Regions from separate parts of the Comamonas sp. A23 genome, predicted to be linked through region 3. Evidence: predicted binding sites of a transcription regulator. Region 3 holds the regulator's gene; each other region holds the start of a gene.

Region 1 (3,276 bases), on a different contig from region 3:
GCTGAGCTTCAATCTCGATGCAGACCTGGATGTCTGGGCGATTTATTTCATGGGTGCCTATGGCGTCGGCATGATGGCCTTCTGGGCGGTGGCGGCAGACAAGCGCCTGACGGCCTGGAGCTGGGGCCTGCTGATTGCTGCTCTGATCATCGGCGCGCTGGTCTATGAGTGGCGCGACCGCATTTTTCTCGCCGGCGTGACCGCGATGCTGCTGATCGTTTGCATGCGTACCGAGGTTATTGCCCGCTGGCAGGGTTTTGCGCCGCTGCGTCGCCTGGGAGAGATTTCCTACTCGGTATTTCTGATTCACTTTTCCATCTGCCTGCTGGTCAACGCAGTGGTCAACCATTTCTGGCACGGTTCGGTCACCGCCGCCGTGGTGGGCATCCCGTTTGCCTTTGTGCTTTCACTGACTGCCGGCTACGCGCTGTATCAATTGGTGGAGCGCCATGTTTCGTCATGGAGTCAGGCCCTGCGCTGGCAGGCAGGCCTGATCGGCGCGGGTCTGCTGACCACCATGCTGGCCGGCTTGCGCTGAGTCTGATCCAGGCAACAAAAAAGCAGCTCCGGTGAGCTGCTTTTTTGTTGGGTGAGCCGGTTCAGCGATGGAGCTCGCCCGCGCTTTCGGGCTGGAACTCGATGGCATCCACACGCACGGTTACCTGGCCGGTAGGGCTGGGCATCTTGAACTCATCGCCCACTGACAGGCCCAGCAGGGCGATGCCTACCGGCGCAAAGATGGAGACCTTGTCGGCGCTGCCATCCATATCCTTGGGGTAGACCAGTGTCAGCGTATTGGTCTTGGCGATCTCGAGAATGGTGAAGCGCACGGTGGAGTTCATCGTCACCACGTTGGCGGGTATTTCTGCGGGGTCGAGTACATCCGCGCGGTCCAGCTCCGCCTCCAGTGCATCACGGCCGGGGAACTGGCTGTTGTTCTTTTCCAGCAGCGATTCAATGCGATCCAGGTCCAAGGAGGACAGAGTGATATTGGGCTTGCGCTCCATGTAGTAACTCCCTTGCGAGATGGTGTGGTTGGCGCTTTGGCGTTGCGCAAACGGACAAAAGCCCGGGCAACGGTGTTGTCCGGGCCAAGGCATTCAGTGAAAGGCACCAACTTGGTGCATTGAAGGGATTGTCGGCGCTGAATCGCAAACTGCCAAGCCATCTCGCACTCACTGAGTGCGGATTGACTTTGAACTTGCTCTAGTTAATGGAGCGTGCTAAGCCTGTAGAGCAATGGGCGCAGTCATTTCTCATCCAGATCTGACTCAATCAACCCTCACCGTATTGACCGGGATGAAGCCATGGTTAGTGCCCATTTCTTGCAATGAATAACTGTATTTATGTACAGTTATTTTATGAAGAAACTTTCCTCATCCTCTGGACTGGAATCCATTCGGACCGATGTGCCGGTGCGGCTCATCAAGGGGCGAGGGGCTGCCAGCCAGATCACGCACCGGTTTGCACGGGAGCTGCGCCAGGGTTTCGATGACGGCTGGGGCAAGTCCGAACAGGATGAAGGAAGCGAAGAGGGTGAGGAGGTCAAGACCTGGTGCACCCATCTGGAGTGGGAGCGGGCTAAATCAGCCCTGAGCCGCCACGAATCGCCGGATCTGCCTTTTCATCTGGGGCTCAATCCCTATAGAGGATGCGAGCACGGATGCATCTATTGCTATGCCCGGCCCACGCATGGCTATCTGGGCTATTCGCCGGGTCTGGATTTCGAAACCCGGCTGATTGCCAAGCAGAACCTGCCCGAGGTGCTGCGCGCCGAGTTATCCCGGTCCAGCCATGTGGCGGCCCCCATCATGCTCGGCTCGGTCACGGACTGCTACCAGCCTGTGGAGCGCGAAGTCGGGTTGACGCGCCGCGTGATAGAGGTCCTGGCGCAGGCCAGGCATCCGTTTTCCATCGTCACCAAGGGCAGCGGTATCGAACGCGACCTTGATTTGCTGGTGCCGCTGGCACAGCAGCATCTGGTGGCCGTTTATGTGACGCTGACCACCTTGCAGCCCGAGCTGGCCCGGCAGCTGGAACCACGCGCCGCCGCACCGCATCGGCGGCTGCGCATGATTCGGACCCTGAGCGAGGCGGGCATACCCGTAGGCGTCAGCCTGGCGCCGCAGATTCCGTTCCTGAACGACGATATGGAGCAGGTGCTGGCCGCAGCCAGCGAGGCCGGTGCAAGACAGGCTTTTTATGCAGTGCTGCGTCTGCCGTGGGAAGTGGCTTCGCTGTTCAATGAATGGCTGACGCTGCACTATCCCGAGCGCGCCCAACGCGTGATGGAGCGGGTGCGAGATCTGCATGGGATCAGCGAAGCGGGCAGAGCCGACGGCAAGGTCTACAACAGCAGGTTTGGCCAGCGCATGAAGGGAACGGGCGCCTGGGCCGATATGCTGGCGCAACGCTTTGCACTGGCCTGCCGCAAGCTTGGGCTGAACCGTGAGCGCGTGCAACTGGACTGCGATCAGTACCATCATTCCTTTCTGTCGCCGCAGCAAAGTCTTTTCTGATGTTTCGTCTCAGTCCGTTGCGTGCCGACTCGGAACGGGTCGACGCAGCGAGCTGAAGCTACCCGGTTGCAAGAAGCCGGAATCTGGCGTGACTCCGGCCTTTTGGGCGCCTGAACTGTTTACTGAGCTTGGTAATCAATGGACTTGAGCAAGGCCTGCTGGCGCTGATAGGCCTTCTGCAGTTCGTTCATCAGCGCTTCCGGGGTCGCGTCGGTGCCCGACTCCATGCCCATGTCCCTGAGCCTGGCCTCGACCTGGGGCTGCTTGAAATACTGCAGCGCGATCTCTCTGACCCTGGCCTGCACATCGGCAGGGATATCCGGGCGCGACCAGACGCCGAACCAGCTTACTTCGGACAGTTGCGGGTAGCCCAGTTCCTTGAAAGTGGGCACATCGGGCAGTTGGACCATGCGCGTAGGGTAGTTCACGGCCAGCGGCTTGACCTTGCCGGCCTTGATCAGCGGCAGGGCGGTGGTGAGCCCGTCCATCATCAGCGGCACATGGCCGCCCATCAGGTCGCTGAGTGCCGGAGGGGAGCCCTTGTAGCCCAGGTGCTTCATCTTGATATTGAGCAACTGCCCCAGCAGCATGCCCGAGGTATGGCCGCGCATGCCTGTGGCATACGAGGCAAAGTCCAGTCCGTCGGCCTGCTTTTTGCCGTAGTCGCCGAGTTGCTGCAGATTGCTGGCCGGGAAGTCCTTGTTGGCAATCAGCACCAGACCGTTGCGGCTGAGCTGGGCCAGAGGTTTCAGATCCT
Region 2 (3,276 bases), on a different contig from region 3:
CACCACGGCATGCCCTTCCATACCCTCCAGCGCACTGGGCGCGGGCGTGAAGCGCAGATCCAGATCACCGCCGCGCGCCGTGAACTCGCACAGTGCGCGTACTGCCACGCTAAGCGCAGGCTTCATGGCATGCGACCTTCGTCACGCCACTGCACATGGCAGACGCTCACGGGAATGCCCTGCTCCGTGCAATAGGCCAGCCAGCGAATCTGGTTGTCCTGCAACTTGTCACCTGGCGCTTTGACTTCCACCAGCTCGTAGCGTGAGCCGGCATCGGACCGCAAGGGCCAGAAGCGCACCAGATCAGGAAAACCGGTGCGGTTGGCCTTCAGGTCCAGCAGCAGCCGCGCAAACAGAATCCGCAAATGGACGGCAGGCATGCAATCGAGCGCCAGCTCCAGCAGCTCTTGCGTCAATGTGCCCCAGAACACGAACGGCGACTGAACCCCTTGCTTGTCGGCAAAACGCTGGCGAATCGTGGCCCGATAGCGACCGTCCTCCAACTCGGCCAGACAGGCATCAAACAGCAGTTGGCGGTGCAGCACAAAATCCGGCGCACCCAGATCGGCCGGCCCACTCTGGAAGGGATGAAAAAACGCCCCTGGCAGCGGCGCAAAGACGGCAGGCCAGCACAGCAGACCGAATAGCGAGTTGACCAACGCGTTCTCCACATAGAACACCGGCGCATCGGCGCTATGCCAATGGGATTGAAGCGCGCACTCCACCGCCATGGGCTGGACGGGTCGGTCCAGCAGCACATCGCTGCGCAGGGCCGCCACGGCCGGGGCCAGAGCAGGCTGGCGCCCCGCAACCACCAGTCCCAGGCTGCGGCTCAGACGCGGCAACATGCGCGCCACGCGCTGACGCTCCTCTTCACTCTCCGGAGCCGCTTGCGCCTGGTTGGCAAGAGCCAGCGCCTGGTCGAAGCATTGCATGCGCTCCAGCACGCGAATATGACGGTGACGTGCGCCTGCATAGCGGCTGGCTCCATAGGCCTGAGCTGCCAGCGACCAGTCCTGCAGCCTCTCGCACATCTGGCCAAGCTTCAGCAGAACCTTGGCCCGGCGCATGTCCAGCCATGGGTTCTCGCTATGATTTTCAATAAGCGCAGGCAGCAATTGTGCCGGCTCCACGCCTTCGTCGAGATCCCGACGCCGGGCCGATATCTCCAGATAGAAGTCCAGATCTTCGCGGCGTTGAAATGCGCGCGAGTCAGCATCCAGCGTCACCGGCTCATAGCGAAAAATACCGAGGTCGGCCAGCACGAACTCCGACCAGTCCTGGTAGAGATTGCCAAAGAACATCAGCCTCAGACGCTCTCCCAGCTCACCCACCATGACGCGCCAGACAGGTTCCACGGCCTCGGGATGCCAGACGGCATACGGCAGAGGCTCGGGTTGCCTCTCAGCCAGCAGTTGCAGCATCTCGGCCTTGCGCATGGAGGAGCACAACTCAAAGCCAGTCAAGATCTGCAGCAGCTCGGGTTTGGTGTGCAAGCCGAATAGTTCGACCGCCTCCATGGGCTCGGTGGTACTGAGCCAGCCACGCTCCAGCAAGGGCGCTGCAGCATCGACCGTCACCGGAATCTCCTCATAGGCCAGCTTGCTGGCTCGAAACCAGGGCCCGCGCCGCATCAGCATTCGTACCAGCAGCGCCCTGGAGTTCTGCGGCAAGCGCGCAAAGCCAGCGATGAAATCAGCCTCCTGCTCGCTGAGCAGATCTCCATAGCGCTGCGCCAGCCAATCCAGCGCCTGCTTGAAGTTGTGCAGATAGTAGAAGCGGTGCGGCGCAAGAATGGCGGCCTGGGATGCGGTCACGGTGACGCTCACAAAATGCTCGGCGAAAAAACGGCTGGATGCCGACAACGAACCTGTATTTTCATACAGCCCACAAATCCCTGCAGGCTCCTCCGAACCCAGTACTGCCGATCGTCGGACGAAACGCTTGCGACTTGAATGCCCTGTGACAGTGGCACACAATCAATGCTTCATTCAACAAGGAGCAGGCAATGCTGGACTGGAACGAATACCGCAAGGAATTGGCGGGCAGGCTGGGAGAGTTTTCCGAGTTGAGCCCAGGCACCATGGAGGGCTACAAGGCCTTGTCCGGTGCAGGCAGGAAGACCGGCCATCTCGATGCCAAGACGCGCGAGCTGATTGCCATTGCCGTGGGCGTGACCACGCGTTGCGACGGCTGCATTGCCGTGCATACCAAGGCTGCCAAGGCAGCTGGTGCCAGCCGGGAAGAAATCGCCGAAGCCCTGGGTGTGGCCGTGGCCTTGAATGCGGGTGCCGCCATGGTCTACTCGGCTCGCGCTCTGGACGCTTTGGACGAGTAACGTTCTAAAAAGATAGCAGCCAGCGCCTGTCTGGCTAGCCATACCTAGCCGTCAAAGCACAACCTGCGTGCCCAGCTCCACCACCTGGTTGGCTGGCAACTTGTAATAAGTCGCCGCACTGGCCGACTGGCGAGACATCCAGCCAAACAGCGCGCAGCGCCAGGCCGAGAGACCGCCTGGCCCGTCCACCACCTGCACCCTGGCCACAAAGAAGCTGGTCGTCATCGGGTCGAGGTTCGGTATCTCGCCATCGACGTCCGGCGCAATCCGCTGGAGCGCCGCCGGAATATCAGGCTGCTCGCGAAAGCCGAAATGCATGTCCAGTGCCCAGACCCCATTGCACATAGGCTTCAGCTGCAGGCGCTCGCCATCATGCACATAGGGCGTGTTCTCGTTGATCACGTGGAGAAACACCGTCTGCTCATGCATGACCTTGAAATGCTTGAGATTGTGGAACAGCGCGTTCGGCACCAGCTTGGGATCGGAAGTCAGATAGACGGCCGTGCCGGACACCACCGGCACGCCGCTCATGGGCGAGCTCATCAGATCGCTCATGGGAATATCAAGGCGACGGCGATGTTCGGCCACCAGCTGGGTACCGTCGCGCCATGTGGTCAGCGCGATGAAGATGATGGCGCCCAGAGTCAGCGGCAGCCAGCCGCCCTGCTCCAGCTTGGTCAGGTTGGAGGCAAAAAAGCCTATCTCCAGCACCGCAAAACAGGCCAGCGCCGCCAGTGTCACGGCTCTTGCTCGGCTGCGCCCCAGATAGACCACAAAGCCCACCAGCATGGTGGTGATCAGCATGGTGCCCGACACGGCAATGCCATAGGCCGCCGCCAGCGCTCCCGAGGACTTGAAGGCCAGCACCAGCGCGATCACGGCCAGCAGCATCAACCAGTTGACGCTGGGGATATAGATCTGGCCCTGTTCCTGATCGG
Region 3 (3,276 bases):
GTGCCATTGCCCGTGCCCACCACCACCACGGCACGCACGCCTGCCGCATACCAGGCCTGCATCACCGCCAGAGCTACGGCACTGTTGCAGCCCGCATGACTGTGCAGCAGCTCCACCAGGGGCCAGTGATCTGCGGGCGGTAAAGCGATTGCAGTGGAGCTGGCCGCAACGACCGGCAGCCCGCCTGTTGCCCAGCGCAGCCGCCCCTCTTCCACCCAGCCCTGCGGGCCGGCACCACTGCCATCGAAGGCATCCACACGATAAGGATGCACCTTGCGCACCTGGCGTGCACTGAACACCCGGCCCGCCACCACGGCAAGCACACCGCGGCCAGCAGCCTGCATGTCGGCCGCACAGGCCACGGCATCGCGCAGATTGCCGGGGCCGTCAGCCGAAATGGCTGTGGCCGGGCGCATGGCGCAGGTCAGCACCACGGGCTTTGCCGGGTGCAGAACACATTGCAGAAACCAGGCGGTTTCCTCCAGCGTGTCGGTGCCATGGGTGATCACGATGCCGCTCACGTCATCACGAGCGAGCAGCTCGGCACATCGCAGCGCGAGTGCATGCCAGGTCGCGTGATCCATATCCTTGCTGTCCAGCTGCGCCAGCTGCTCCACCTGCAGCGATGCAGAAGCAACGCGCTCCAGGTCCGGCACGGCCTGCAGCAGCTGAGCCACGCCCAGTTGGGCCGCACGGTAGCCCACACTGGTGCCCGCCTGCTCGGCGACACCGGCAATCGTGCCACCGGTGCCCAGAATGACGATATTTTTGTCACGTTCCACTTGCAGTCCTCTTCAAACTGATTAAAAATACAGGTACTGGATGAACACACAGTATTCATCATCGATCGATCAAGGAATGCCCATGGACCACCCCAAGCTCACTCCCCGCCAGCAGCAGATTCTGGACCTCATCCAGTCCAGCATCGCTCGCACGGGTGCGCCCCCTACCCGGGCCGAGATTGCCAGCACCTTTGGCTTCAAGTCGGCCAATGCTGCAGAAGAGCATTTGCAGGCACTGGCCCGCAAGGGCGTCATAGATCTGGTCAGCGGCACATCGCGCGGCATTCGCCTGCGCGCCGATACCGTGCGCACCATCAATGCTGCACGCGGTGCCAGCTTTGCGCTGCCGCTCACAGCCCTGGCCCCGCTGGTGCTTCCCCTGGTCGGCCGCGTCGCTGCCGGCTCGCCTATTCTGGCCCAGGAACATATCGATCAGAGCTATTCGGTCGAGCCCAGCCTGTTTGCCGCCAAGCCCGATTACCTGCTCAAGGTCCGCGGAATGTCCATGCGTGACGCGGGCATCATGGACGGCGACCTGTTGGCGGTACAGGCTACGCATGAAGCGCGCAACGGCCAGATTGTGGTGGCCCGCCTCGGTGACGACGTGACCGTCAAACGCTTCAAGCGCACACCTCAAGGCATCGAGCTGCTGCCCGAGAACCCCGACTACAAGATCATTCACGTCGATCCTGAAGAGCCATTCGCCATCGAAGGCCTGGCCGTAGGCCTTATCCGCAACAGCATGTTCATGTAACGGGCAGACGGCGTCCCTCCGCCTATGCAGCGGAGGCACCGGGCCTCTTTCCCTCTCAAGCCCAGGTGGTAGGCGCGCAGCCGTTGAGCTTCGCCCTGGGCGGAGCTTTGCCTGAAAAACGCAATCCTGCCCTTATCCATGCCGCAAGGTCATCAAGAGGAGTTGCCAAATGGGATTCGCCACATCACTGCAGGCTTTGACACGCCTGACCCTTAAAGGGCAGCCTGCCACGCTGTCGCTCAACCCGAACTTCTGCTCTGATGATGCAAGCGAAGCCGCTGCAGAACCTGTATCCTTCACTACCAATCGCCCAAAGGCGAAGCAGATCAGCATTCCTGTCATGCGCGCCAACCGCGGCCGCATTCGTCTAGGCAGCAATACGCTTTGTCCTCAGGCCTTTGCAGCGACACCAGAGCTGCAATCGCCAATAACCGACGAGTCTAGGCAAGCAGCTTCTCCACGACTTCTCAAGATCGTGCAGCGTGAGCCGCGCAGTCAGCCCGAATGCCTGCTGATCTGCGGACGCATGGCCGATGTCTGTGCCGCGCTGGAGCCTATGGCACTCCATGAGCAAGCAGCCCCGCAAGTCTGAAAGCTCAGTGAGGTTTGACTGCTTGCACTCGTGCAGCTCCGAGCCCGACCCGCGATAGGCCTGCAGGCGATGCAACAAAGCTTCCATTGCATCCAACAGGAAGCCACATCAACGCTCTTGGCCCATCGGCCGGCAGATATGGCGCCAGACAACTCTGCCAGCAGTGCATAGGCAAAAACTCGATGTCGCCAGAGCAGGCCCTCCGTATTGGCGCCGAACGATCTGGATCGCCATGTAAATTATTTGCTGATGTTCTGCCTGTGCCTGTCCGCCGGAACGCATTTCGCACAAGCCTCGCAGCCTTCTAAACTCCTTGTCAGGCGCGAATATGCGTCAGAACGGATACCCGGATCAGGGTATTGCAGCACCTCTTCGACAGTGGAAACATTCATATACACATGTCAATGAGGGCGTCTTATGAGTGCCTACCGCAAGCTCTTGCAGCACATACAGGCCAAAGACGCCAATGGAGACCTGCGCCTGATTCTGGTCTATCAGAGTTTTGATGAGGTCGACATGCCGCATGGCGTCTCCATACGACCGTCTGCCATTTACTTTGAAACTGCCGATCATCAGGAGGTCAACTGGCTCAATCCACAGCAGTTCGAGATAGAGGCCACTGGCGAAATCCTCAATCGCGTTCCTCCTTCGCCCGAGGAATGAGACAACTCGACGCGATCGACCCCGTTACAGAGTCTTACCTCCTGTCTACAACTCTGCTGCATTCAAGAACTAGGCATTGCGCAGCTCGAAATATTGGAATAAATTGATTCTCAGGCACATCTTCCGGCATCAGGAGGCTGAACATGTTCAAGCACCTGCTCATTCCCACCGATGGCACCAAACTGTCAGAGGCTGCCGTGCGTGCTGGCGTTCTGCTTGCGCGTGAACAAGGCGCCAAGGTGACCGGCCTTTATGTCATGCCCGATTACCGCGCCATCATCTACGGCGCAGACGCACTGCTGACTTACAACAGCACAGAGTTCGAGCGAAGTGCCAACAGCGATGCAGATGCGGCTTTGCAGTTCGTTGACCAGATTGCCAGACCTGAAGGCGTACCCTGCAACTTTGTGCGAGTCACCCACGCCTCTGTTTACCAAGCCATTGTTCACCAGGCGCAGGAATTGCAGTGCGATCTGATTTGCATG

The links. Region 3 encodes LexA, which represses DNA repair genes until DNA is damaged. Its sites were predicted from a motif close to ACTGTATNNNNATACAGT; they were not measured.
Region 1: the regulator LexA is predicted to act here: its motif matches at 1,338-1,355, upstream of EIC84_RS23830 (PA0069 family radical SAM protein).
Region 2: the regulator LexA is predicted to act here: its motif matches at 1,870-1,887, upstream of EIC84_RS03810 (VRR-NUC domain-containing protein).

The regions. Positions count from the first base shown of each region.
Region 1 covers NZ_RSDT01000016.1:41,261-44,536, reverse strand. Annotated here, with positions in the region: gene EIC84_RS23840 (acyltransferase) at 1-538, shown strand, start outside; gene rnk (nucleoside diphosphate kinase regulator) at 600-1,007, opposite strand; gene EIC84_RS23830 (PA0069 family radical SAM protein) at 1,362-2,519, shown strand; gene EIC84_RS23825 (tripartite tricarboxylate transporter substrate binding protein) at 2,639-3,276, opposite strand, start outside.
Region 2 covers NZ_RSDT01000001.1:820,405-823,680, reverse strand. Annotated here, with positions in the region: gene EIC84_RS03815 (helicase C-terminal domain-containing protein) at 1-126, opposite strand, end outside; gene EIC84_RS03810 (VRR-NUC domain-containing protein) at 123-1,796, opposite strand; gene EIC84_RS03805 (carboxymuconolactone decarboxylase family protein) at 2,009-2,338, shown strand; gene EIC84_RS03800 (potassium transporter Kup) at 2,390-3,276, opposite strand, start outside.
Region 3 covers NZ_RSDT01000006.1:105,493-108,768, forward strand. Annotated here, with positions in the region: gene EIC84_RS14935 (asparaginase) at 1-782, opposite strand, end outside; gene lexA (transcriptional repressor LexA) at 865-1,536, shown strand; gene EIC84_RS26610 (hypothetical protein) at 1,877-2,128, shown strand; gene EIC84_RS14950 (hypothetical protein) at 2,546-2,791, shown strand; gene EIC84_RS14955 (universal stress protein) at 2,935-3,276, shown strand, end outside.